DNA from 4 places in the Rothia sp. HMSC058E10 genome. Region 4 is predicted to be linked to each of the others. Evidence: riboswitches for the same ligand, from Rfam matches in the RefSeq annotation. Region 4 holds a riboswitch; each other region holds the start of a gene.
The links. Region 4 has a riboswitch for S-adenosylmethionine ahead of HMPREF2609_RS07995 (nuclease PIN). Riboswitches for the same ligand answer to the same signal wherever they lie in the genome.
Positions count from the first base shown of each region.

Region 1: linked by a shared signal. The riboswitch ahead of HMPREF2609_RS02445 (bifunctional o-acetylhomoserine/o-acetylserine sulfhydrylase) and the one ahead of HMPREF2609_RS07995 (nuclease PIN) in region 4 are both predicted to bind S-adenosylmethionine.
Region 2: linked by a shared signal. The riboswitch ahead of HMPREF2609_RS06040 (methylenetetrahydrofolate reductase) and the one ahead of HMPREF2609_RS07995 (nuclease PIN) in region 4 are both predicted to bind S-adenosylmethionine.
Region 3: linked by a shared signal. The riboswitch ahead of HMPREF2609_RS09525 (AMP-binding protein) and the one ahead of HMPREF2609_RS07995 (nuclease PIN) in region 4 are both predicted to bind S-adenosylmethionine.

Region 1 covers NZ_KV797613.1:63,561-68,707, reverse strand. Annotated here, with positions in the region: gene HMPREF2609_RS02455 (MerR family transcriptional regulator) at 1-138, shown strand, start outside; gene HMPREF2609_RS02450 (homoserine O-acetyltransferase MetX) at 263-1,546, opposite strand; gene HMPREF2609_RS02445 (bifunctional o-acetylhomoserine/o-acetylserine sulfhydrylase) at 1,644-2,990, opposite strand; SAM riboswitch class IV at 3,100-3,213, opposite strand; gene HMPREF2609_RS02440 (ABC transporter ATP-binding protein) at 3,795-4,796, shown strand; gene HMPREF2609_RS02435 (hypothetical protein) at 4,814-5,147, shown strand, end outside.
Region 2 covers NZ_KV797630.1:72,833-77,979, forward strand. Annotated here, with positions in the region: gene HMPREF2609_RS06030 (sugar porter family MFS transporter) at 1-1,475, opposite strand, end outside; gene HMPREF2609_RS06035 (aldo/keto reductase) at 1,584-2,585, opposite strand; SAM riboswitch class I at 3,062-3,170, shown strand; gene HMPREF2609_RS06040 (methylenetetrahydrofolate reductase) at 3,248-4,159, shown strand; gene metE (5-methyltetrahydropteroyltriglutamate--homocysteine S-methyltransferase) at 4,202-5,147, shown strand, end outside.
Region 3 covers NZ_KV797643.1:23,602-28,748, forward strand. Annotated here, with positions in the region: gene HMPREF2609_RS09525 (AMP-binding protein) at 1-2,132, opposite strand, end outside; SAM riboswitch class I at 2,138-2,254, opposite strand; gene HMPREF2609_RS09530 (hypothetical protein) at 2,540-3,634, opposite strand; gene HMPREF2609_RS09535 (zinc metalloprotease) at 3,964-5,055, shown strand.
Region 4 covers NZ_KV797640.1:117,657-122,803, reverse strand. Annotated here, with positions in the region: gene HMPREF2609_RS08005 (DEAD/DEAH box helicase) at 1-1,228, opposite strand, end outside; gene HMPREF2609_RS08000 (hypothetical protein) at 1,273-1,563, opposite strand; SAM riboswitch class IV at 1,828-1,956, shown strand; gene HMPREF2609_RS07995 (nuclease PIN) at 1,935-2,213, shown strand; gene HMPREF2609_RS07990 (PIN domain-containing protein) at 2,218-2,652, shown strand; gene HMPREF2609_RS07985 (cell division protein PerM) at 2,942-5,017, shown strand.

The sequences.
Region 1 (5,147 bases), on a different contig from region 4:
CGCGGTTATGTTGAGGACGCCCGTTTCAACGAGCACTACGAGAAGCTCGCTGCGGGACTGGCTGTCTGGCTGCGGGACATCATCTACGAGAATGCCCGCGCCCACGGTCTTGACCCCGAGAATGTGACCTGGTGCTAACCTCGTCCATTCACAAATATCGGTACCGTACACAAAGCCTTGTGGGGACTTATTTCACGCCGAAATATAGTCCTCACAAGGCTTTTATGTACGGTTTCTATGTTCGGATATATAAAAACGAAAGCTAGTTCTGTTTTTGTGTTTCAAGAGGCGAACCGAAAAGAGCAGCTATATCTTGAAAGGATTTTCCTTCATCGACAGCGCGCTCTCGCTCGGGAACCGGGACTCCGAGAGCCTTAGCGAGAATCGCCTCCAACTGGCGGGATTCGACTAAGAAACCGTCATGTCCGTGGTCGGATTCGATAATATCGACCTTTACGGGAACCGGCAGCGCCTCCGCCAGACGGTACGATTCATGCGGGAAAAACAGGCGATCGGTGCTTACGGCGGCGATAGTCCACTTACAATCGCTGAGGGCAAGCGCATGCGAGAGGCTGCCGCGCCCGCGTGCAACATCGTGCGAGATTAGCGCCTCATTCACGGCAAGGTAGCTATTGGCATCGAAACGCTCAACGAGCTTATCACCATGGTGGTCCAGGTAGCTTTCGACCGCATATCGTCCGCGGTTCTCACCAATGGACCCGCCGTCGGTGGATTCGCCGCGGTTTGCCTGCCGCCCAAAGCGATGCTCCAACTCGGCTGGGCTGCGGTAGGTGGTGTGGGCTATGCGCCTCGCCAGCGCGAGCCCGGCCGTGGGTGCCGATCCCCCATAATAATCGCCGGAAGCAAAATTGGCATCAGCACGGATGGCGAGGTTCTGGGTGTGAGCCCAGGAAATCTGTTCGGCAGTGGCGGCGGGGCCGGCGGCGATGACCGCGCATCCACGTACCAGCTCGGGGAAGGTTGCCGCCCATTCGATAGCGCGTGCCCCGCCGAGCGATCCTCCGATTACATGGTGAAAACTCTTAATCCCCAACCGGGCGATAAGTTCGGCTTCGGCTCGTACCGAGTCGCGAATAGTGACGTGAGGAAAGCGTGACCCCCAGGGTTTCCCGGCACCCGGGTACCCCTCGGGTACGATACTTGCCGGACCGGTCGAGCCGTAGCATCCACCCAAGATATTGGGGGCTATCACAAAATACTTGGTAGTATCGACCACCGCACCCGGCCCCACAATACCTTCCCACCAACCATCACTTTCGACCGCACGGATACTGGGTGCAGGCATATCTGATGTGGGAATCCCTCGCGAAACATGGGTGTCGCCGGTGAGGGCGTGCAGAATAAGAATCGCGTTGTCCCCAGCTTCGTTAAGAGTCCCCCACGTCTCGTAGCTAATGTTCACCTGTGGAAGCACGGTACCGTTTTCGAGGGTGAAATCACCGATCGCCATCTGCCGCAGGTACCCCTGAGCGCTGGGATACTGCAGCTGCGACAGATAGGTGGCGTGTACGGTATTTTCCGTCATGTTTTCTCCTGGGTAACCGGTAGTTTTGGTAATGGCAGGCGAGAAACCGATACCGCGACCGGGCACTTACTGTGCAGCCCGGTCGCGACGGTGCAGGTTAGGCGTTCAGAGTCGCAAAACCCAATTCTAGGTCTGCGATAATATCGTCAATATTCTCGATCCCTACGGCGAGGCGCACAAAGTTTTTGCTCACCCCAATTGCCTCTAGCTCTTCCTCGGAAAGCTGCGAGTGGGTGGTGGATGCGGGATGAATAACAAGCGAACGTACATCGCCGATATTCGCCACATTGGAATGCAGCTGCAGAGCATCCACAAAGGTGCGAGTCTGTTCCAGGTCGGCGTCTTTGAGGGTGAATCCCACGACGGCGCCCGGCCCCTTCGGCAGGTACTTCTGGGCTCGCTCGTACCAGGGCGAGGAAGGCAGACCGGCCCAGATCACCTGATCGACCAGCGGATGCTCCTCCAACCAGTTTGCGACCTTGGTCGCGTTCTCGATATGGCGTTCGATGCGCAGGGAAAGAGTCTCCAGACCGATACCAATGTTGAAGGCGTTGGTTGGAGAGATCGCCGCCCCGGTGTCGCGCAGAAGCGAAACCCGCGCCTTGAGAATATAGGAAAGGTTCGCACCAAAAGCGGAGTCTTTGCCCAAGTCACGGGCATAAACTAGACCGTGGTAACCGGGGGCAGGTTCGTTGAACTTGGGGAACTTTTCGGGATTGGCTCCATAGTCGAAATTCCCGGAGTCCACGATAACGCCGCCGATTGAGGTGCCGTGCCCACCCAGATATTTTGTGGCGGAATGGATTACAACATCCGCACCAAATTCGATGGGGCGCACCAGATATGGGGTGGGAACAGTGTTATCAACGATTAGGGGAACGCCATTGTCGTGGGCGATCTGGGCGATAGGCTCGATGTCGAGCACATCATTCCGGGGGTTAGGTACGGTTTCTCCGTAGAAGAGTTTCGTGTTGGGGCGAACCGCATCGCGCCATTGCTGCAGGTCGTCCGGGTTTTCAACAAACGTAGTTTCAACGCCGAGGTCGGCAAGCGTGTATTTAAGTAGGTTGTAGGTTCCCCCATAAATCGATGGGGAAGCCACGATATGGTCGCCCGCGCCCGCAATATTAAGAATCGCATAGGTAATAGCCGCTTGGCCTGAGGCCAGCAAAAGCGCCCCTACTCCCCCTTCAAGGGATGCGATGCGGTTTTCGATAACCTCTTGGGTGGGGTTGTTCAGACGGGTATAGATAGGCCCAAGCTCTGTGAGAGCAAAACGGTTAGCGGCCTGTTCTGCGTTCTCGAAAACGAACGAGGTGGTCTGGTAGATAGGTAACGCCCGAGCTCCCGTTGCAGCATCCGGTGCCTGCCCCGCGTGAATCTGGCGGGTTTCAAATTTCCAACCGGCGGGATTGGCGGGAGTCGGGACTGTAGTGTTGCTCATGCGAAGCTCCTTGTAATAGTTCAGGGGGCCGCATGCCGATTTCGGTACAGAGTTCTTAGGCTTTCTTCTCTGCAAACGAAAAAACGATGTACCAGAATCGGGCACATCGGTCCCGCGCTTGCGTTGTACTTTGTGTTCAACGCCTGGTCCTCACCCAGGGCACCCCACCGCGGAGGAGGGTTGCCGGCCAGCTAGCTGGGGCTTATCACTGGCTCTCATGACCTGCATCTAGAGTTTCATAGGAAGCGCACATGGTCAAGCCGGATGCGCGTTTTCGGCGCATTGTTGCAAAGATGACGTTTTATGAACTGTTTTCACGACAGCCTATTGTTTGGGAGAAACACCAATACTTATGCGCTTGTGACCGTGCCTATGTTGTACCCGAACCGCTAAAGCCATGTGATCTGCCGTTAGCCGTCGCTAAATTACCATCAGCGTAGGCAATCGTGAGCCATGCTACACTGGTGGAAGCCTTGAATCTAGGAGTGATGAGGTATGACTTCCCGCTAAAGTCGCACCGGCTCGCGGAATGCCCGCCCAGATGGTGGGCTCTAAAAATTTCAGAAATAACCCTGCTTTGGTTCGATACATTTCAGAAGCGCATAGTGAGCGCTTGGGACACCAAAGTTCTGAGGGTTTTATTGTTATACCTTCCGCACCTGCAGCCGGTGACTTGGGATTATTCAGGCACTAAGAAGTGCCTCTCTCACGACTTATTCATCTCACCCGTCCCACGTATTGCAGGCGTGCGAACACCATGCTCAAGCGGCTTCGGGTGACTAAGCACCGCAAGGTTTTATCACAATGTCTACAATTCTTGACGCGGCACAGCTATGCCGCACCTTTGGCAAGGGTGAACGCGCTTTCACCGCTGTCGATAATGTTTCACTCAGCATAAGTTCCGGCGAAATTCATGCTCTGCTCGGTCCCAATGGAGCGGGGAAAACAACGGTTGTACAGATGTGCGCAACACTGCTGACTCCCACAAGCGGTACCGTTCGCATCGACGGGGTGGATGCGCTTGCACACCCCCAGCGTGCGCGCGCATCCCTAGGGCTTGTACTCGGCGGGGATACCGGGTTCTATCCGCGAGCATCCGCCCGCGATAATCTTCTCTTCTTCGCCGACCTTGCCGGAGTTAGCGCGCGCAAACGCCGTACCCAGGTGGCGAGCGCTTTGGAACGGGTCGATCTTGCAGATGTCGCCGCGAAGAAGGTACAAGAGTTTTCCCGCGGTATGAAACAACGTCTGCACATCGCGCGGGCACTGCTGGGCGAGCCAAAACTGCTGCTTTTGGATGAGCCGACGAATGGGCTTGACCCAGATATTTCGCTGACAATACGCCAGCTAATTCGCGCCCTCGCTGATGACGGCACCGCCATTTTACTCACGAGCCATCTGCTGGGCGAGATTGAGGAGTTAGCGCATCGGGTCACGGTCATCGGTGCCGGTCGCATGGCGGTTTCGGGCACAGTGGCGGATATTACCGCGCACGCCGGGATCTCCGTTACCACCGTGGGGCGTGTGGATGCGAATGCCGGGCCGGTGCTTCAAGAACTTGCTCGGTCTTTGGGCGATGCGGGAACAGTGTTGCTGACCCCGCGCGGCAGCGAGTGGGAGATCACCGTGTACTGGAATGAACGTTCTGTTTCGGAAAAGCCGCACCCCTTCAGTACCGAACACGCAGAGGCTCTGCTGACCCGTATTCTCGCTGAGCGTGAGGTTCAGATGCTCACACCACTGTATACTCGCCCAGCCACTCTCGAAGAGGCATACCTGGCCATGGCGGAAGGACTGAAACGATGAACCGGCAACTTCGCTTGATGTCTTTTTCTCTGCGCCAATTCCTCACAGTTCCCTACTTCCTACAATTACTGCTGCTGAGTACCTTTGGGGCGACGGCCCTGCAGGCGCTCGCCGCCGGTGCCTGGCCAGTTGATGCAACCCTCGCCTGGACTCGCGCAGGTATTATCGGCACCTGGAACATGTGCATTGTTAGTGCCGGAATCCTCAACTTTGAGCGCTACCGGGGAACGTTCGTGTATCTGCTCAATGGTGCCGTGAACCCGCTGCGGGCGCTCGCAGCGGTGGTCTCAACTGCCTCCATTTTTGGGCTTGCCGCCCTGCCATTGGCCTGGGTTTTCTGGGCGCTGTGCA
Region 2 (5,147 bases), on a different contig from region 4:
GTAGCCGCAAACGGATAGGCGGCGCCTGAGATAACGCCCGCCTCCACGTCTTCCAGGGTTTTGCCGCGGGTCTCGGGCAGGTTACGCCACATGAGCACGGCGATTAGCACGTTCACCACCATGAACCCGAAGAATGAGCCGGTCAGCCCCAGCGCACCCAGAATGACCGGGAATACGAGGGACAGCATGCCGTTCATCATCCAGCCGCAAAATGCGGAAAGACCCATGCCTACCGCCCGCACCCGAAGCGGGAACAGCTCGCTCATCAGCACCCACGTCGAAACGTTCAGGCAGGTCTGCATCGACCCCACAAACCCGACCACAAGCGCCAGAATAATATAAGGACGCGCAGGGCTACCCTCCGGCAGGAGCATAGACGCTACCCCGATCAGCAGGTGGAAAAACGCGGTCAGCGAATACCCAGCGATCACCATCGTGCGGCGGTTCACGCGTTCCATCATGCGCAGCGAAAAGATTGAGCCGACCACGGCGATAGCGCCCGGCGCGATATTCGCAATGAGCGCCGAGCCCTCGTCAAACCCAGCTTCTTTGAGCACCTTAATGCCGTAGTACATGATGGAGTTAATACCGGTGAGCTGCTGCCCGGCACCCACCAAAATACCGACCAGCAAAATCCGCACAAACCATTTTTCACGCAGGATTTTACCCGTGCTACCCCTAGTCTCCGTGCCGATTTGGATGCGCGTTTCCTCAAGTGAACGCGCAATGTCCGCAATTTCGGCATCAGCACGTTCGGCGGGGCGGATGCGCCGCATAATAGCGCGCGCATCCTCGGTGCGCCCCTGCGCGATAAGCCAGCGTGGGGATTCGGGCATGCGCAGCATACCGATGAAAAGCGCGAGCGCAGGCAGGGCGCAGACGGCGAACATCCACCGCCATACGCTATCGTGTTCGCCCCAGAGGTTGCCGATGATGGCATTCACGATGAATGCGGCTAGCTGCCCTCCGACGACCATGAGTTCGTTACGCCCGGAGAGTGAGCCGCGAATTTCGTAGGGTGCAAGTTCGGCGAGGAATACGGGTACGACTGCGGATGCGCCTCCCACAGCGAGCCCGAGCATCGTACGACCCATCAACAGTACAGCAATGCTGGGAGTGAAGACGCATGCGAGCGCGCCCGCGATGAAGAGGATTGAGAGTCCGATGATGGTTCTGCGTCGTCCGATGGCATCTGAGATGCGCCCGGTGACCATGGCTCCGAGGGCGGCAGCGAAGGCGAGGGAGCCTGTGACCCAGCCTTGAATGGTGTTGTCCATGCCGAGTTCGCGACTCATGGGGTCGAGGGCGCCGTTGATAACGCCGGTATCGTACCCGAAGAGGAGCCCACCGAAGGTTGCCACCAGCGCGATAACCCCTAGACGGCGGGTGTGCGCGCCCTGCCCGAGCGGGGGTAGTGCACTGGCGCGGTTCGGCGGCTCGGTGGTGATGCTCATGCGGGTATTTTTATCTTTCATGCGGGTCTTGTACGGCACAGGTTGAGAGACCGCACAGTCTTTAAACGCTTGCTGGCTTGGGTATATTCCGGATTAGTTATATTTCCAGCTGGCTATATTCACGGCTGCTCAGAAAAGCGCGATGCTTTCGGGCGCCGGGAAAATCTCGTTGAGCCGCACCAGTTCGTCATCGTTGAAACGCACGCTTGCGGCCTGCGCGTTTGCGTGTACTTGTTCGGGGGCGGTTGCCCCGGCGATCACGCTGGCGACGGGATTCTGCTGTTTGAGCCAAGAGATGGAGGCTTGAACCTCAGAGATCCCCAGATCGGCACAAAATTCGTGGTAGGCATCGAGTTGTTCCCAATCGGCTTGCGCGAGTACCTGCGCTTTGGAGTGCGACAGACGTGACCCTGCAGGGATGCTGTCGCGGCGGTATTTTCCGGTCAAAAGCCCGTTGGCGAGCGGGAAATACGGGAGAACCCCGAGCCCGAAGTGGCGGGCGGCGGGAAGAATTTCGAGTTCGGCACGGCGGTCCAGCAGGTTGTAGTGGTTTTCGGCGGCGATAAACCGCTCAGTGCCGAGTTCGCGGGCGAGGTGCTCGGCGTGGGCAAGCTGCCACCCCGCAAAGTTGGAGTGCCCCAGGTAACGCACCTTTCCGCTGGTCACGAGCGTGTCGAGCGCAGACAGGGTCTCTTCCAGCGGGGTGTTCGGGTCGGGGCTGTGGTAGAAATACAGGTCAATGTACTCGGTTCCCAGGCGGCGCAGTGAACCTTCGACGGCACGCATGATGTATCGGCGTGAGCCGCGTGCATCCCAGTCGTTGCCGTTGAGGGTACCAGTAGGGAGCCCGAATTTGGTGACGATGATCAGGTCATCGCGGTTGAGGTTGAGTTTGCGCATCGCGGTACCGAACATGGTTTCTGAAAGCCCGGGTTCGGCACCGTACAGGTCGGCAATATCGAAGAAGCCGATGCCCGCCTCGACTGCGGCGGCGATAACGGCATTGGTGCCTTCCTGAGTTTGAGTGGGGGTGCCGGGGCGTCCCAGGTTGTTGCAGCCGATTCCGACGGAGGGCACGACCAGCCCGGAGTTACCCAGGCGTGCATATGCGGGAGATTCGATGCGTTCCATACATTTACTCTACCGTGTTTGACAGTATGTGGTCGCAACATGACGTTCACGGCGCTCTGCAACTCCCTAGAGTAAGACCGGAAGCAGATAAAGAAGGGCCCCGACATATGCGCATATCCTGTGAACCTGCAGACTCACGGGTAGAGGCGGTCGGGGGACTCTTGCACATAGTTTACACGACATGTTTTCTCAGAACAATACCCGGTTTTTTCCTTGTAGAATGCCTTCTCCCGCGAGCAGATAGTTTTGTGATGAGCAGATAACATTCCGCTATCTGCTCGTCGAAATATTATCTGCTCGCGGCTGAACTTGCGGCCAAATCAGGTGGAGGTTTCAATTCGCCGATCCGCACCTCCGCGAGCCCGTATGACGTATTGTTTCGCCGCATCCCACAATATTAAGCGGTTATGACCGCTCGACGACATGTGTTGACATATTCTTGCTGACACCGCGCATCCTGCCTAGAATAGGAACGTTATCTATCCAGAGCGACCGAGAGATCTGGCTCTTAGACGTCGCAGCAACCTCGCCAGCCTCCACCCATTGGGTGGACGGACAAGGTGCTCCCGCCAGAACCGATAGAAGTGAATTCCCTTCGCGTCTTGCTAAGATTCGGCGTACCTTCGGGCACGCTTCTATCGGGTGAACACGGAGGAATGAAAATGACGACAGTTCACCCGGCTCTTTCTTACGAGCTGTATCCGCCACGGTCGCACGCAAGCTGCGATTCCCTGCTCAAAACCATTACCGAGCTTGAGCAAACCAACCCGGATTACGTTTCCGTCACCTATTCGGGCGATGCGCAGCGCCGCCAAAAGACGTTGGCTCTGCTCGATCACCTGGTACATGAAACATCGCTGAACCCGCTGGCACATCTAATCTGCGTGGGGCATTCCGTGGCCGATTTGGAACGCTCGGTTCGTCTGATTCTGGGGCTTGGAGTACGCGGGTTCTTGGCGCTGCGCGGCGATATTCCACCCGAAAACACGCGCTCGCTTGAGCTGCCTTTTGCCCGTTACCTGGTGGAGCTGATTCGCAGGGTGGAACGTGAGGATTTCGCGCATCTTGCCGCGGGGAAGGTATCGATTGGGGTTGCGGCATACCCGCATAAGCACCCCGAGTCTTCCTCGCTTCTTCAAGACATTGAGATTCTGCTTTCAAAGCAGCGTGCCGGGGCGGATTTCGCCATCACCCAGGTTTTCTTTGAGACCGAGCGCTATTCGGGGTTGGTGGATGCTGCGCGCCTTGCCGGGGTGGAGATGCCCATTATCCCCGGTATTATGCCCGTTACCTCGCTGACTCGGCTGACGAAGCTGTGCGAGCTTGCCGGGCTTGAAGTACCGCGCAAGCTGGCGCATCGCCTGGAAACCGCGAGTGAGCCGCGCGAGATGCACCGCATCGGCGTGGAACATGCACTCGACCAATGTCGCAAGGTGCTTGATGCTGGCGCCCCCGGCCTGCATTTCTTCACATTTAACGAGCATGAGGCTGTGCTGGACGTCCTCGAAGAACTCGACGTTCCGCGCTACTCGAACCGTTTCAAACTCCCCCTAAGCGATCTTCAATACCTCTAAACTCCCCTTTTATTTGACACCCTCCCACAGTAAGGAACTAGGATGACCCGCACCCCATTCCCCGCAGCAACCATCGTCGGTTACCCCCGCGTGGGCCGTTTCCGTGAGCTGAAGAAGGCACAGGAAGCGTTCTGGAAAGGCAAAATCACGCAGGATGAACTGCACCAGGCGGCCGCAGATGTGCAGCGCACCTACTATGACCGTGTGATCGAGCGCGGTCTTAGCGTAACCGATTCGTCTATCCCGGCGACTTTCTCGTACTACGATCAGGTGCTCGATGCCGTGCGCCTTTTCACCCTCGTGCCCAAGCGTCTTGCCGACGCCAAGGATGCGCGCGGCCTGCTCGATCTGCCCGGGTACTTTGCTCTAGCGCGCGGCACCGAGACGCTGCCTCCGCTGGAGATGACGAAATGGTTCGATACGAACTACCACTACTTGGTGCCCGAGATCGGTCCGGATACCGAGATCAAGCTGAATCTTGAGGCTATTGACGAGCAGCTTGAAGTCGCCAAGGAACATGGGGTGACGGTGCGCCCGCAGCTGGTCGGCCCGCTCACCCTGCTTCTCGGGGCAAAAGCCGAACAGGGTTCGCCCGAAGGGTTCACACCGCTGGATCGCCTGGACGATTTCGTGAAAGCCTACCAGCAGGTGCTCGCCGAGCTGGCGGCACGCGGCGTGCAGTGGGTGCAGCTCGACGAACCCGGCCTGACCGTGGACCGCGACATTCCCAACGCCAAAATCGCCGAATTGGCGCGTAAAACTTACACCGCGTTGGCAGCCGAAACGAACCGTCCCGCAATCCTGGTGACAAGCCCCTACGGCAATCTGCGCGAGAACCTGCCCGCGCTGTTAGACACCGGTATTGAGGCGCTGCATCTCGACCTGGTTTCCACCCTCTACGATGCCGAGGCGCTGACCGCCTTCAAAGACTCCGGCGTAACCCTGGTGGCGGGTGCCATTAACGGGCGCAATATTTGGCGTGCCGACC
Region 3 (5,147 bases), on a different contig from region 4:
TCTTCGGTGAACGCATCCGGGTCTACTCGCCCGGTGTCTACGAGCACCTGTGCGATAGCGCCGAGCGCCTCCTCATTCTGAAGCGAAGAAATATCGCCCAACTTATGCCCCTGGTATAGCTCGCCCAGCAGACGGCGGGTAATCTTCCCCGAACGAGTCTTAGGAATATCGGCGACCGCGACCACATCCTTAGGCTTAGCGATAGGACCAATATGCTCGCGCACATGCTGAGTGAGTACAGCCTTCAGCTCGTCTTCGGTGAGTGCCCGGCCTTCGTCGGTGAGCGTCACATAGGCGACTGCCTGGTGACCGGTTAGCTCATCCTCCACGGGGCACACACCAGCCTCCACCACGGCCGGGTGCGTCACGAGCGCAGACTCAATTTCGATGGTCGAAAGGCGGTGCCCGGAAATGTTGATCACATCGTCGATGCGCCCCAGGATGTACACATTGCCCTCATCATCGACCTTCGCGCCGTCACCGGCGAGGAACCAGCCGCGCGTACCGTAGTGCTTCCAATAGGAATTTAGGTAGCGTTGCGGGTCGCCCCAGACGGTACGCGCCATGGAGGGGCCGATCTTATCGACCACAATGAAGCCCTGTTTGCCGGGCTCAACGAGGTTACCGTGTTCGTCCACCACGCGTACCGAGACCCCGGGGACTTCGCGGGTGGCGCATCCGGGAAGGGGAGTGCAGCGCGGGGTACCTTCGGGGAAGGCCCCTTCGGGCGCGAAGGCGGGGTCATGTGGTCGCGGGGAGCATATGGTCGAGCCGGTTTCGGACTGCCACCACGTATCGATAAACGATGCGGTACCCCCCCCCACGTGCTTGCGCAGCCACTTCCACGCCTGAGGGTTAATGGACTCGCCCACAGACCCGAGCAGACGCACAGTTGAGAAGTCGTATTTTCCGGGTTCGGGGCCGTCAGGAAAAGCCCCCATGAGGGAACGAATCAGGGTTGGAGCGGTGTAGTAATTGGTGACGCCGTAGCGTTCGATAACCTCGAAATGACGGCCATAATGCGGAGTATTGGGGGTACCCTCGAAAATAACCTCGGTAACCCCATTCACGAGCGGACCATAGATTTCGTAGGTGTGCGCGGTCACCCACGCGAGATCGGCGGTACACCAATGCACAGTCGATTCAACCTTCGCCGGGTCGTTCACGGCAGACAGCTCATCGGGGCGCAGCACCCCGTCGTCATCCACATAGTCCGGCAGCAGATCGTACAGCAGCGCGTGAGTGTATGCGGTCTGCACCAAATACCCCGCCATCGTGTGCACCAGGCCCTTGGGCTTGCCCGTGGTGCCAGAGGTATAAATGATAAACAGCGGGTCCTCGGCATCATGCAGCTCGTACTCATGGGTATCGGGCTGATCGTCCACCAGGTCGTGATACCAAATATCGCGCCCGGTCGTCCAAGGAACCTGCGCGTGCGCCACGGGGTCTGCGGCGCTTGTCCGGTCCACCACGATCACATGCTCGATATTGTTCTCACCCGAGCATGCTTCATCGGCATTCACCTTCACGGGCACGACCTTGCCGCGGCGGTTCTGCCCGTCGGTGGTGATCAGAACCTTCGCGCCGGTGTCTTCCACCCGGAATTTCAGCGCCTCCGCCGAGAACCCACCAAATACGAGTGAGTGAATTGCGCCGATGCGCACGCACGCAAGCGTGAAGATAATGGTTTCGGGAATAACCGGCAGGTAGATCACCACGCGGTCGCCTTTACGCACGCCGAGTTTGAGCAGGCCGTTGGCGGCGCGGGCGATGCGTCGCTGCAGTTCGGCGTAGGTGATAGCTTCACGATCGCCGGGTTCGCCCTCGAAATAGAGGGCTACTTTGTCGCCGCGGCCCGCCTCCACATGGCGGTCCACGCAGTTGTAGGCGACGTTGAGTTTGCCGCCCTCGAACCACTTAATCTCGGGTACGGAGTATTCTTCGATGCCCTCAGCATCGGTTCCGATAACCTGCGGTTTCTGGAAGGTGTGTGCGTTGTCCCAAGTCTTGCCCCAGCTTAAGCGCTCGGCTTGTTTTTCCCAGAACGCTACCCGCGCCTCGTCAGATTCGTGCGCGGGGTTGGGGGTGGGTGCTAGAGGATTCGTGAATGAAAAAGGGGAGGGAAGTCCCACAGTATCTCCCATCGGTTGCTGGCGTTAGCACCTTCGGCGTTATGAAGGCGCATGATGCGCCACCGCAGGCGAGGTTGCTGCGACGTCGTCGAGCCAGGTCTCTCGGTCGCTCTAGATGGATTACCAATCTAGTAAACCTTGTAGCTGGCGCAGGTGCAAAGACACCCCGTCATATTGCGCGTGTATGCGCCACGTTCGTAACATTCCGCAATATTGCGCCCGCCATCCACCCCACGCCCTATACCCGCGAGCAGGTAGGATTTTGCCGACAAGGTAGGATTCTCCTACCTGCTCGGGTCAAAAACCACCTGCTCGCGAACAATACAAGAAAAACACTCCCACCGGGATGCGCCTCGTCAAGAGGATTTACCCGGCGGGAGTGCCGTTTACTCACCCAAAATTACCGATTAGTTCTGTTTTTGTGCGTTGGTTGAGCCTTTCGAGGCTCCGTTAGGGTTTTTCTGCCCGGATAACCAGTCGTTAGGATCGATCTGAATATCGTTACGGACGGTGAAGTCGCTCTCTTGATCCTTGTTTTTCTGGTCACCCGTTGATCCCGTCGAGTTGGACTTTGACTTGTCGCTGGGAGTGCTCGGATCTGGATTCTCAGGTTCGCCAACATGATCGATGGATGCCACAGCCTGCTGACCGGTCAGGTCAATATCACTCTTGGGGGCACCATTCTCAGGTTCGTAGCGCAGAGTGCCGCTGAGGATCGTCAAGGTGGTGGTCACACCGTAGCGTTCGAGATAGAAATCTTCAAAATGTGTACCGAACTGGCTGGCCAAGATCTGGTTGTAGACCTGAGTCCCGCCGCCGTTATGACTGGAAGCTACAACATCATGGTCAAGCGTAATATCGACGTAGCCTATCAGCTCATTGCCGTTGGCGGTCATCTCGCTGAAGTAACCGTACATAGCACCACCGTTGAAGGCGACGAGCTGGGGATTATCGCCGTTTTCTGACGTGGGGTTAACGGCGAGGGAAACCGCAAAATCGTCAGTATTTTTATTCCAGCCCGGAGGTTCTGCCCCGTCGATCTCGGCCCAGTCGGGGAAAACGAAACGGTGCTCCAAGCGCAGGCGCGCACCGGCGAGTAGGGTAGTGGTGCCCGAGTAGTATGTCTGCTTGCCGTCTTTAGTGGTTGCCTTGGGTGCTGAGAACCAGAAACCTGCACCGCCCCACTTTGCCTTGCCGATGCTGCCGCCGGGGGTAAACTTACCGCCGCCAGCCGAGTAGAGACCACTGGAACCTGCTGGAACATTGGCCTGCTCGTTCTCAACCGGGCCGCTAAATGAATCTAGCCCCAGGAAACTGTTAGTGTCTAGTTCCTGGTGGGTGACGAACGCCTGGGTAAAAATACCGTAGTCAGGGCGTGTGTCATCATACGAAGCCGCATAAGCCGGAACTACAGCGGAAGAAACAATAATTGGGGTTGTCCATGCGGCGCCCGCCAGAACACGACGGCGCGTTAGACCTCCCCGCGTAGATGCGTGGGTCACAATGACTCCTATGAGTGGTTGGGTGAATAAGTGGCGCTCGGATTACACGCCAGTAATAATTTTACGGGATATACCCCAGAAATCCTAAACAATATAAGATAAACATGAAATCTTTACGATAAAACGCTCACTCACCCGGATCTGAGCATCCTCAAATTATGCGGAAGATATTCTGTATTCCGCGCTCATTTCGGGCCTATTGTCGCGTGTATGTTCCGGCGAGTCTCTGTGTTTCACCGCCGCATGGGCGCATCATTCTGGGCTTGCGGGCTGCCGATATGAAGATTTCGTATTCACTCAACATATACATATCTAAAGGACTCACTCTCATGAAGATGCGTCGCACGGCGCACATGACGCTGGCGGTTGCCAGCCTGGTGCTGCTGAATATCCTGCCCACCTCCGCTGCCTCGGTTCCCGCCTATGACACTGATGGCGATGGTATTCTCGATTCTTGGGAGATGTACGGTTACGATGCCGATGGTGACGGCGCTATTGACGTCGATTATCCCGCGATGGGTGCGAACCCTAACCATAAGGACGTATTCGTCGAGATGGATTACATGCCCGGTGAGCTCGGCAGCGAAGAAGATTTGGACCGAATCGTGCAATCCTTCGCCACACTTAATATCAGTAATCCTGATCGAAAACCGGGCATTAACCTGCACCTAGACGCTGGGTCCGCCCGAAGCGCTAAGTACAATCTGGGCGGCGGTAATGAGGTGCCGCATCAGGGACTGCGGAATATGGGCGATTGGGCACGTATTAAGGCCCGTCATTTCAACCCTGCCCGCGAGGGCATTTTCCATTACATGATCTGGGGTGATTACCACGGACATAACAGCTCATCGGGCTTGGGGTACAAGAACAAAGCCGGGTTTATCGTGACCGTCGGGAAAACCTACTGGGGTGGCGCCAGCAGCGATATTCGCGTGGGCACTTTCCTACACGAGCTTGGGCATAATTTGGGTCTTGATCACGGCGGCAATGATAGTGAGAACGGCAAACCCCATTACTTCAGTGTGATGAACTACGATTACCAGCTCACTGGTGTTCCTAAGAAAGACGGAACGTTCTATTTTGGGTACTCCCAGACGGACGCGCTAAGCCTTGATGAGTCGGCGCTCAGTGAGCGGCGCGGGTTCGGCTTCAAAGCTCGCGGATACCTCTATGAGGGCAAACCTGCAGATCGAAACATAGACTTTAATCACAACGGTAAGATTGATGATGTGCCCGTCGCCAAAGACCTCAACAACAACGGATACGAGAGCGTTCTGAGTGCACCCAGCGATCTGAAAACGATGCGGTTCCCGGCCCAAGCCGTCAGTCACGGACGTGAGATAATCCCTGAACCTCCACCAGAGATTGAGATTAATCTCATAACGGCTGATGATGCACGAGAGCAAGGTCTTATTCGCTAGCCTTGTATGCTGCCAGCGTGCGGGAGCGGGTTATGTTGCCAGAAACCTTTACTTGTTCCTGTGATATGGTCCGCTCCCAAAACTTGTTTTAT
Region 4 (5,147 bases):
GAGAGCCGAGCGCGAAAAATCCTGAGCGTGGCGAGCCGATGGGGTGGCAGTGCGCGGCATCAAACCAGAGCTGCCGCACCCGGTTATCTTCGCGGGTTTCCCATCCCAAGGCGGCATGAAGAGCCAGGTCAGGAGCGGAATCTTCACTCACGGCAGCCTCTGCGTTCTGTCGGGATTCGGCCTCAACGGCTCCGGCGTGTACCCTCACCCGGGCGGGTGGTAAAACCGCAGTGGTTACCTCAAACCCTTCGAGAAGAACCGGCAGGCCAATCTGCTCTGCGCGCGCCAGAACATCCCACAGCAGCGTGGAATTCGTGGCGGTAAGCGAAATCCAGTCCCGATGCGAAGAGTACATATTCTGCCACGGGCGCGCGATAGCGTATATTTCGGCAAAGAACCGTTCGTGCTCAGGATACACCTCGTGACGACCGACCGGCCCACCCACGCTGGAGGCGAAGGTCTCCCAGCTGAGCCCGCCCTTGATCCAGCGCCCGGTTTTGGACTGCATCAGTGGCCGCGCCAACAAATTGATAGGCGGGGTTGCACCGGGAATATTGCGCCCGCGCGCATACGAACCCGAAATGCTGAAGGAAAGATCGAGCGCCCCCGGAACCCGTGCCGAATCAATACCGGATGCTTCGCCCCGGGCGGCGAGAACCTGCGCCATATCGCGCCGCCACACCGAAATTTTCGAGGGCGAAGAATGCGTATTCTCGTGGTCGTTCAGGGGGAGAGGTTCGGGGTCGGTGGTGAGCGAGCTTGCCGAACGAATCGCCCCGGATGCGCGCAAGGCCGCCAGGGGATCGTCGGCTGTCTCCGCAACCTGTCGCACGGTATCTTCTGGCCTCTCCGGGTTCATAGACTGGCGGATGCGGCCACCAGGCGCATTGTCGAGGGCTTTCCGCGCGGTCTTGGCACGGTCGAGTGCAGTGAGCATGAGGGCGACGGCGTGCTTGCAGTCGGCGGCGACCGGGCATGTGCATCGTGCGTTGAAAAGATTGGAATCGGCGTCAGAACCCGGGAAGAAGCGAATATCTACCTCATAGGGGATAGGGGTACTCCCGTTCACCAGGCCTTCCAGCGTGTTTTCGTCTTCGTCGTAGGTGTAGCGCACCACTTCACGCTGACGGGCATAAGCAAGCCCGCGCTGGTATGCCTTATGCCCCGCCTGCCGAATAATCTGCGCAACGGTGACGGGGATATCGGGGAAAGGGTTTGGCGTGCTCACCGTTCCATTATCTCAACGGTGTCAAAGAAGCGCGCGGTAATTCGTTATGAGGTCTGTCCAAGATGGGCTGAGCGTTTCTTACGTGTATTCCTAGTCGTCGTTGTGAAGAGCAGAATTAAGGCGATAATGCCGGTGAGGAATCCGGTGCCTAGGAACCATAGGCTCAGATTATTAGTCGCCATGACGAGGGGACTTGCTCCTGCGGGATCGATGCCCTTCCACTCGAAGGCGTGGTATTCCACGAGTGAGCCCCAGCCTGCCAGGATGAACAAGCCAAACCCAATGATCAGAAAAATTGCGGCCACTATCCCCATGATCTGTACAGTCTTTTTCACAGTTATCACTCTTTCTTTCCGGAAGCGTAAAGCAGGCGTGACATGGTGATATATCAGAGGCAAGATAAATTTCTGTACATTACCCAGTGTGCCGTGATTCTTCTCGAATGTGTAGACCTGCTCTGAAGACCTAAAACTTCACACTACGCCACCATGAGGTGGTTATATACAGATACGCACCCATAGTCACGTTATGTAAATCACAAGAATTTGATGGGTTCGCACGTTTACAGATTCCTGAAAGCTGTTGTAACCTGGATTCAGCTTCAAGAGTTTCGACTGATAAGCTCCGACTATGGTCGAACGCCAACCCCATGTTCACGGGTGGCTCGGATGACGAAGCGGTTTGTATTCGCCGCCTCAGGTGGCACTTGGTACAGGCAAGAGCAACGCGAAAGGAACGCGCATTCGGCGCATGGTTGTCAATGTACAACAGCTCTTCATCTCCAGCATCCCCCCTTACTCCTGCACGCTCTTATCAGGAAAATCTGCGTGCCGCATCCGTACCCGCACGCGGCGGTTACCAGGCAGTAAGTATTCAGGACTACGCACGTATTTCTTCTAAGCGCGACGAATTCCTCAATTTTCTGCTTCTTCCCAACCCCGAGGGTATTCCCGCCGTCGAATATGCCGGTCTGCGCGTAGCATAGGGGTATGAGCGCCTCAGGACTGCTTCTCGACTCGGATGTACTCGCCGAGATCCGCAAAGCCACACCAGATCCCAAAGTTGTTGCTTTTCTGCGCCACCGCGCCTATAAACACCTCTACATTTCGGTGCTGAGCGTAGGCGAGCTCAAAGGACTCTACCCCTATCCAGAGACCGACCGCTGGATTGCTGAACTTCTCGACAGGTTTGCCGACCACATCATCAACGTGGATGCGCGCGTAAGCCTCGAATGGGCAGGACGCAGCGCCCCGCGCGGCACCCACAGTCACGGATGTAAAGATGCCGAACCCCTGCCCACCGCCGCCCTCGAAGGTCTGATGGCGGCGAGTGCCCAAGCTCATGACCTCGAAATCGTTTCCTCAAAGGCTGAGGTGTACCGGTCCTGGGGCGTACCCGCAGTGAATCCGTGGATCGAAGACTAATTGTCCGTCCCGTATTTCGCTGTAAGCGCCGGGGGAGTACCTGCGTGTTCGAGAAGACCGTGAGAAATGCTCGGCACAATTATCTGTACCTGCCGCTGCAGCGGTGAGAGCGTATCAGTAACGTTCGTGTAACCCCTATGTTCACGGTGAGCGGTTAACGAAGGTTAGCCGCCAATTAACCGGAACTATTTCCCCGAAAGCCCAGCAGGCTCACACGCGCTGGCGGGTTTCATGGCATGATGGAAGAACGATGAAAAGTAGCTCTTCTACATCCCGGTATTCTGCCCCTATGCCACTCTGGCTGCAGGGCATCGTTGAATTAGTTTTTACCGCCGCGCTTTCTTTCGGGCTTGTGCTCGTTCTGCTCATGGCGGTGTGGTTTACCAACGGTTTTAACCGCATGGATTTTCCCGCACTCGCAACTCTTGCCTCCCACCTGTGGCTGCTCATGCACGGTGTGCCGCTGAATATTCCGAATGCGTTCGGTATTATCTTGCCGCACGGCATGCTCACACTGGTGCCCATGGGGCTGAGCATCATTCCGGTGCTCCTATGCTTTAGGTCTGGGCGGAAATTGGCGCGCGCATCCTATGAAGGGGAATTCTTCAAACCCGTACTATTAGGGTGCGCTGCCTACGGTATTTTTGCTGCCGTCGCCTTTGCGTGGGCAAGCACTGAACGGCACCTGCTGGGTATTGTTGGTGCGGCGTTGATTCCGCAGATAGTGGTGCTGGTCGGGTTGATCTGGGGCGGCTACTATGAATCGCGTTCGCTCGCCCGTATGGTGGGCGTGAACACCGCTGAACAGATTTCGCAGATGAGCCAGTACTCGCGGTGGGCGAGCTCCTATGTGTGGTCGATTGTGCGTGCCTCCATGGTGGCGATTTTCTCGCTCATTATGGGCGGTGCTTTAGTGCTGGTGATCGCCATGATGACGCGCTGGTCGCAGATTGCAACAATCTACCAGGAACTTCACGCCGGGCCGGTGGGGGCGCTCGCGGTGACCCTGCTGCAGCTTGGTTACCTTCCGAACTTGGTGATTTACGCGATGTCGTGGACTACCGGCGCCGGGTTCGCGTTCGGCGTTGACACGCATGTGGGCTGGTCGCAGACGACGATGGGCGATCTTCCGCTCTTTCCGGTTCTGGGTGCTATCCCTGAGAGCCTGGGCTGGATAGGGTATGCGGGTCTGGCGGTTTCGCTGGGCGCCGGGACCGTTGCCGGTTGGTGGTTCTTGCGTGAAGGTGAAGACCACGTGGATGAGTGGATCACCATGAAGGTACGTTACCGAGTGATTGCGTTGCCGCTTTCTTCGCTCGTGTTGGGTTCGCTGGTGGGCGTGCTCTGTGGCGTGTGGGCTTATATTTTGGGTTGGATTTCCAGCGGATCGTTGGGTGTGGGGCGTTTTACCGAGGTAGGCGCATCGCCCGCAGCTTTCGCCGTGGCGACCGCAATAACCCTGGGTGCGGGTACTGCGTTGGGTAACCTGCTGTGCCATGTGCTTCTGCCCGACAGCAGTCGCGAGCTGCCGCGTTTTGCCGATGAACGTCCCAATCTGGGCAGTCGCATGAGCGAGATGCTGCAGCAGCGTCGCGCGGCGCGGGCGGAGCGTGAACAGTTCAGGAACGATGAGCAGGAACGCGAGGCACAAGAACGTGAAGAGCAGGCGCGTGAGCGGGCTCAGCAGCGGCGTGAACGCGTCAAACAGGTACACGCCCGCCGTGCAGAACTCAATAAATTTGCCGAACAGGAAGAGGCGCAGCGAGCGCATGGTTTAGGTATCAAAACGGAGCAAGAATCCTTGCGTGAAGACGGTTCCGCTGAAGCTGCGGACTCGAAGGATGCGGCATCTGACGAACAAACCATCGAGCTGACGGGAGCGGATGAACCCACTGTGGAACTTGATGCCTCTGAGAAATCCGGTGGGAGTACCGAGGATGCGCCGCGCACGGTCAAGCCCGGCAAGCGTGAGAAAGCACCGGGGAAGCCGGTCTTTAACCGCGTTCCCCGCCCCGAAACCTCCGGTAACAGCGGTGATAATAAGGGTGATCGGGAAACACGAGAGCAGAGCGCTCGCACAGGGGAGTCTGGGTCGCAGAAAGCCTCATCGTCAGCGGAGTTCCACGAGCCCGGGTATAAGCGTTTTGCCGTGCCGCGCCCGGTTGCCGCATCGCCCGCATCCGATCAGGAGAATACGGAAGGTTCGGCGCAGTCGCACGAGACTACCGTTCAGGAGAAGCGTCAGCTCACGCCCACTCAGGCGATGGCTGTTATCTTCGGAACCCCTGAGTCGACCGAGGATGAATCTTCGGAAGAAGAGCCCGCCACGGGTCAGAAATCCTCACAGAAGAAGAGGAAGAAATAACTTTCGCGCCCGATATGGCGATATATCGGGAACACCTAGAGGGCTGGGAGTACAGCGGAATATAGCAATTGTGCCGAGTGAATCCTTAAGATTCACTCGGCACAATTGTTTGAAAAGCCCCCAAGAAGAA